3 regions of the Leuconostoc mesenteroides subsp. mesenteroides ATCC 8293 genome follow, and region 3 is predicted to be linked to each of the others. Evidence: riboswitches for the same ligand, from Rfam matches in the RefSeq annotation. Region 3 holds a riboswitch; each other region holds the start of a gene.
What was found. Region 3 has a riboswitch for thiamine pyrophosphate ahead of LEUM_RS03745 (ECF transporter S component). Riboswitches for the same ligand answer to the same signal wherever they lie in the genome.

Region 1 (2,276 bases), 700 kb from region 3:
ATTCGTGCGCATCAAATATTTGGATTACTGCTCGTTTCGAATCAGCATCATTTAGCAGTTCTTGTTTAACGTTCTGCCATTGATTTAGGTTTTGTTCCCCAAAATGAAACAGCTTTTTGCCGTATGCCGTACCGGTTAGTGTTTGCCCGTCCATTGAATAATCAGGCATTCGTTTATTGTAATAGCTGATGTAAGACAAGCTATTGTTTCCTGTTAGATACCACAATGCCTCCGCAAAATTAAAGATAATATTTGTTTTTCTCGTTTGGCTATATACAATTCTCTGTACGGGATTTTCAATTTTAAAATGGACACCTAATTTTTCCCGACTACTAAATCCTCTGGGCTCATTGAAAAATTCTGCATGATGATATATTTCATTTAGTTCGGCTATATAGGCATCATCAAAGGTTTCATATGTTGTCATTTAACTCAACTCCCTCATTCAACGCTACTTTGACAATACTTTATTGTGTTGTAGATAATTGTCTATCACATTACTTATTTGTGAAAGGCAACTATTCATATTTTCGTAATAGATATACTCTACGTCCCCAATTACACCAAGACCACGTATCAAATATGCATAGTCAACATCATTCTTTAAAAGCAAAATAATCTTTTTATGAAATGCTGACGCCCAGCCAATTTCAATATGGGTACCTGGTGATGCTGGGCTACCCGGAAAAGCCATTAAAACATCACAATTTTTTATGGAATTAAAATCAGCATCTGTACATTGAGTGGGGGTCATCATTTCTAATCCCCAATTCTCTCGTTTGTGCGCATTATCCACAAACATTCCTTTATCTTCTAACACTTGCATTACTTGCTGAAGTGACTGTGTAGTTTCCGTATTGACTCGATTGTTTTGATTCAAAAGTTGTTTGAAAGGTGCGGCCAAAAAAACACGTTGATTCACAAAATTGCCTCCTAAATTTTCAACACATAGAAAAAGAACGTTTGCAATAATAACAGTTATATTGCAAACGCTCTTAGATATAGTATGGCTGTTTATATGATTGCAAAAAAATCATATATTCATACTTTCCTACGCTGCTTGCTACAGATCAGGTTCAAAGGGTTCAAAGATTATCTCTTCTCTCTCAGCTTTTTTAAAAGCACCCCTAGTATGTTAATTAATCGACTAATAACAAAATCGAGTGTAACACACTTGTTCAGAAGTATGCAAACAAATTATTTTATCAAATAGTAATGTTAAGACGCTAATTCCCGTTATGACGCGATTATAACCATAAAAGTCAATACCAATACATTAATTGGGTCGTACCAATTAATATATTGGTATTGACTTTTCAAAAAACAACCTTTACGATGAATATGTAAAAACACGGCTTGATAATGAATTGGTGTTCGCCAGGTTCAGATTAATTATCAATTTATTTCTGAACTTTTCACTATACTTTGCAAAGTTAATTTTATATCTTGCAATATTTTTTACGCAATCGTAGCATGCACTTTGTGTATGCATTGTCACAAATTGGAGGAAGTATCAAATGAATATCGATTCAACAGATTACCTGAACAATTTAGATGCCTACTGGCGAGCTACCAATTATTTGTCAGTTGGACAACTCTATTTGTTAGATAACCCATTGCTTAAGGAAAAGTTAACGGCAGAACAAGTTAAAATTCACCCAATCGGGCACTGGGGCACGATTCCTAGTCAAAACTTTATTTATGCCCATTTAAATCGTGCTATTAATAAATTTAATTTGAATATGTTTTACATTGAGGGGCCTGGCCATGGCGGACAAGTAATGATTTCAAATGCTTATCTTGATGGTAGTTATACCGAAGCATTTCCAGAAATCACACAGGATGAAGCGGGTATGCAGAAAATGTTTAAGCGTTTCTCTTTCCCCGGTGGCGTTGCTTCACATGCTGATCCTAAAGTACCTGGATCGATTCATGAAGGTGGTGCTTTAGGCTATTCTATCTTGCACGGTGCTGGTGCTGTATTGGATAATCCAGACCTCATTGCTGCGGTTGTTGTTGGCGATGGTGAAGCAGAAACAGCACCCCTAGCCACTTCATGGCATGTTAATAAATTTTTGAATCCTAAAAATGATGGTACTGTATTACCAATTTTGAATTTAAATGGCTTCAAGATTGCGAATCCCACAGTTCTCTCTCGAGAATCTGATGAAACACTAACCGATTATTTCCACAGTCTGGGATGGCACCCTTACTTTGTAAGTTCTTTTGACAAACCGATTATGCAAGTTCATGAAGAAATGGCAAAAACCATGGAC
Region 2 (2,276 bases), 190 kb from region 3:
AATGACTAGCACAATCGACCGTGTTGGAACAAGTGGTATTTTCACAGCGATTATTATGGCTATTTTAGCAGTTTGGTTGTATTCATTCTGTGTGAAACATAACTGGACGATTAAAATGCCGGATGCTGTACCGGAAGGTGTATCAAGATCATTTACGGCATTGATTCCAACTTTCGTTATTGCTTTTGTTGTACTGGGTATTAATGGTTCCTTAGTGTTACTCGGTACTGACATTTTCAAAATGATTGCAATACCATTTAGCTTCGTTACAAGCATGACTAGCACCTGGCTAGGAATTATGGTGATTGAGTTCTTGATTCATGCCTTGTGGATTGTTGGTATTCATGGCGCTAACATTATTTCCGCATTTATTACGCCTATCTTCTTAGCAAATATGGTAGCAAATTCAAATGGGGCTAACATACCGTTTGCTGGAGAATTTAATAATGCCTTTGCTATCTTAGGTGGCTCTGGTGCGACACTTGGATTATGCATATTTATTACTTTACTAGCACGTTCCGAACAGCTAAAAGTTTTAGGCCGAGCTTCAATCGTACCATCACTTTTCAATATTAACGAGCCGTTAATATTTGGATTGCCAATTGTTTATAATCCTTATCTAGCTATTCCATTTTTCTTGGCACCAATGGCAACAGCTTCCGTTGCTTATGCAGCCATTAACTTCCATATCATTCGGCCAATTGTTATTCAAGCACCATGGCCATCCCCAGCCGGAATCGGTGCATTTATTAGTACCGTTGATTGGAAAGCAGCAGTCTTAGCAATAATCTGTGTTGTAATAGCTTTCATTATTTACTTACCATTTATCAAAATATATGATACTAAGTTGTACAATGATGAGCAGGGGAAAACACAAGTACAGCCTTAATGACGAGGCATCAAAATACTGGTCTGTGTTTAGTAACAGACTGGTATTTTTTATATTCTCGACTGGCTGATTTGTGAAAGGTAAATTTCATCAGTAAGGATATCACTTAATGACAAACTTATGTGAAAAATAGAATGAATTACTTACATTTAATAGAAAATTTATGATACAATAATGCTTGTGCTAGGGGCGCCAAAATGGCTGAGAAGAACCCTTCGAACCTGAACTGATTAACATCAGCGTAGGAAAGTGCTACATTTTTTAACGTAGCATTTTTCTCTAGGTGAGAAAAATGTTTTTTTATTGCATAAAATGACTTGTTGAAAGGATTTTTTTGAAAAATGAATAATAATCACTAGGGGCGTCGCAAAGACTGAGATGATGTATATCGGTCCCTTTGAACCTGATCTAGTTAATACTAGCGTAGGAAAGTGACCAATATTTGATAACGACATGTACTGTTGTCAAAAGTGTCCTTTTTTATGTATTTAAGGGCACTTTTTTTATTGGAAAAGGAATTTAATTATGATGACACCAAAACATAATCGAATCATGGATCATGGCCTAGCTGGAATACAGCACGTGTTTGTTTCTAACGTATGGTTAGATCCAATTTATGTTGCCGCTGCCGCAGGGCTCTCACTGAACTTATCAACTAATCTTGTGAACACGATTTTTATTGTTTCAGGATTAGTCACGCTTACACAGGCAACAAAATTAGCGAAGCTGCCTATTGTTCAAGGGCCGTCAGCTGCTTTTGACGCGTTAATGATTAATGCTGGTAAAGCTGGTCAGTTAGCAACGGCGAGTGGTTCAATTTTACTGAGTGCACTCATTGTATTTTTATTGTCCGTTACAGGACTTATCAATAAACTAATCAAATTATTGACACCGGCAATTACCGGAACACTAATATTTTTGGTTGGTATTTCTTTATCTGGATTCACACTATCTGAATTCTTAGGTGGTTATCCAGGTGATAAAGGTTTCTCTTCACCAACAACACTTATTTTGTCTGTTACTACAGCAACTATTGTCATTCTATTGTCGATATTTGGTAAGGGATTTTGGAAGCGTTTTTCCTTTTTAATCGCGCTAATTGTTGGTGATATTCTAGCAGTTTCGTTAGGTGTCGTAGATTACAGCGTATTATCAACAAAATCATGGTTTGGCATGCCTCATTTATTGCCTTATGGATCGCTAAAGTTTAATTGGGTCATGTTTTTGACATTCTTTGTTGCCTATGTGGTTGCAGTGGTAGAGGCTTTAGGTGTCTATCAGGCAGCTGGCGATACTTTAAAAGAAAATATTTCACCAAGGCGCATTCAAAATGGTCTAATTGGCGAATCTGCGGGATCAATGTTTTCATCCTTGTTCGGAGGCTTTC
Region 3 (2,276 bases):
TTGATAAATGGGTGAATCAGCTTTTCCAGCAAATTCAAGATTTTCAAAAATTGTGTCGATACGATCCAATTCTTTCTGCCATTTAGCAACAAAAACTGACGTTTTTCTCTTTCGCAAGACAGGACCAAATTTTTTATCGAGGCTTGATAAACTTTGGGTGCCCTTTGTTGCAATCATAATTTCATAAAAGTGGTTATCCTCTTGTTCAATAACCTCGTCGTTAATTTTATACTGATGATTGTTTAGCCACGTTCGCACAATGTGCTCATCAGTATTAGGTTGTAGTATAAGCGTTTCAAAACGTTTTGCTCTTGAAAATCCCGCTTCTAATATATCTGTAATTAAGACACCACCCATACCAGCGATTGTGACCGTGTCAATATGATCCTCATCTTTAATTGCCGCTAATCCATTCGCCAATCTCGCCTCAAGTTGTGTGGTTAACGCTCTTCGAACAATTTCGTGCTGCGCATTTTCGTAAGGTCCTTTAGCAACCTCACCAGCAATCGCAAACGATATTTTGTTATTGATTAATAGATTAGCAGGTAAATAGGCGTGATCAGAGCCAATATCGGCTAACCTTGCGCCTTTGGGTACAAATGAAGCCACAGCTGCAAGCCGTGGTGAAAGATGAATACTGTCCATTTTCTATCCTTAGAGTTGTTTTTTTTACTCATTTTAGTATAACAAATAAGTCAATATCTCGCTGATATCATGTACTTTTAATTAATAAAGACCACAAATTATATCATACTCAAATTTCATAATTAAAAACATTAGAATGTTAGAAAATATAACATAATTTTGGGATTAAATTCTATTGCATACGAATAGTTTGCACGATAATTTGTCTTGTGTTACACTCTAGGCGTGAGCTTTTCACAAATAACTGAAAACACCAAAATCTGGGGTGCCGTCGCGCTGAGATAAAACCCATCACACCTGATCTAGTTAATACTAGCGTAGGGAGATTTACTTGAAAATGTATTAATGAACTGACATATCTTGACGGTACTATGTTTTGTAACGTTATCACTATAATATATGACGGTACTATGTTTTGTAACGTTATCACTATAATATATGATGATGAAATAACACAAGTTTGTTAAGTAACGTTTCTGCATTGAGATCATGACCACAATTTTTCAAGCCAGTCTTCCTTGTGAAGTCTGGCTTTTTCTAATTACACCCGATTTTGCGGTGATTTCGGTTACATCAATTATTAACCAATAAGTCATGTAAACAGTTGTATAGCTCATGCACCTATTGGTTAATATCGGAAATTTTAGGAGGTTTTGCAAATGTCTGCAAACAAATGGTCACTTCGCGATGTTATCTTCATCGCACTAATCGGTGTTTTTTTTGGATTTATATTTTGGGCTTGGGCATTTGGTTATAATGTCATCGCTGCCTTTTTAACACCATTTGGATTAAGCGCATATGCTAATGATGCAACATTGGGTCCTTGGCTAATGGCTGGTCCGATGGCTGGGTTCATCTTACGTCGTCCTGGCGCATCAATTATAGGTGAAACACTTGGCGGCACAATTGAAATGGTGTTTGGCTCTCAATGGGGTGTCATGAACGTTGTTTCTGCATTAATCCAAGGGTTTGGTACCGAACTTGGATTTGCTGTATTTGGCTACCGTCGTTGGGACAAAACGAGTTTGTCAATGTCTGTCATCACAGTTACCATTGTGACGTTTATTTGGGACCTGTTCCGTAATGGTTATGCTGACTACTCATTTGGTTTGTTGATTGGATTATTTATTACTCGCCTCATTTCAGCAGCTATTTTTGCAGGAGTTATCGTTTACTTCACACAAAAATTAGTTGCTAAATCAGGTATCCTAGAGGTCAATAAAAACGAGGTGGTCTCATGATATCAAGTATTGCGGTCCAAGTATTGCCGATGACAGCTGACACAGAAGAAGTCATTCGCATAGTTGATCATGTGATTGCTTATATTGACAAGAGTGGTGTCAACTATCAGGTAGGTGCTTTCGAATCAACTCTCGAAGGTGATTACGATCAACTAATGGATATTTTAAAAAATTTGCCCAAGGTTGCAGCAGAAATTAGTGACATCCCTGTCATGGTATACAGCAAAATAAACATGGCTACAGATTCTGATGTTTTAACCATTGCAAAGAAAACAGATAAATATAAATAAGCGGAATTTCCGCGTACATAGGGAATTATTATGGTTACTCATTTAAAACATATCAGTTTGTCATATGGCAATACAAAAATACTTGATGATACCACCATGT

Region 1: another riboswitch for thiamine pyrophosphate. It lies ahead of LEUM_RS07110 (nucleoside 2-deoxyribosyltransferase); the one in region 3 lies ahead of LEUM_RS03745 (ECF transporter S component).
Region 2: another riboswitch for thiamine pyrophosphate. It lies ahead of LEUM_RS04550 (solute carrier family 23 protein); the one in region 3 lies ahead of LEUM_RS03745 (ECF transporter S component).

The regions. Positions count from the first base shown of each region.
Region 1 covers NC_008531.1:1,447,826-1,450,101, forward strand. The annotation lists gene LEUM_RS07105 (thymidylate synthase) at 1-427, opposite strand, end outside; gene LEUM_RS07110 (nucleoside 2-deoxyribosyltransferase) at 452-922, opposite strand; TPP riboswitch at 1,032-1,139, opposite strand; gene LEUM_RS07115 (phosphoketolase family protein) at 1,518-2,276, shown strand, end outside.
Region 2 covers NC_008531.1:934,624-936,899, forward strand. The annotation lists gene celB (PTS cellobiose transporter subunit IIC) at 1-889, shown strand, start outside; TPP riboswitch at 1,065-1,154, shown strand; TPP riboswitch at 1,237-1,336, shown strand; gene LEUM_RS04550 (solute carrier family 23 protein) at 1,415-2,276, shown strand, end outside.
Region 3 covers NC_008531.1:744,032-746,307, reverse strand. The annotation lists gene LEUM_RS03750 (tRNA (adenine(22)-N(1))-methyltransferase) at 1-645, opposite strand, end outside; TPP riboswitch at 897-986, shown strand; gene LEUM_RS03745 (ECF transporter S component) at 1,305-1,886, shown strand; gene LEUM_RS03740 (thiamine-binding protein) at 1,883-2,176, shown strand; gene LEUM_RS03735 (ATP-binding cassette domain-containing protein) at 2,207-2,276, shown strand, end outside.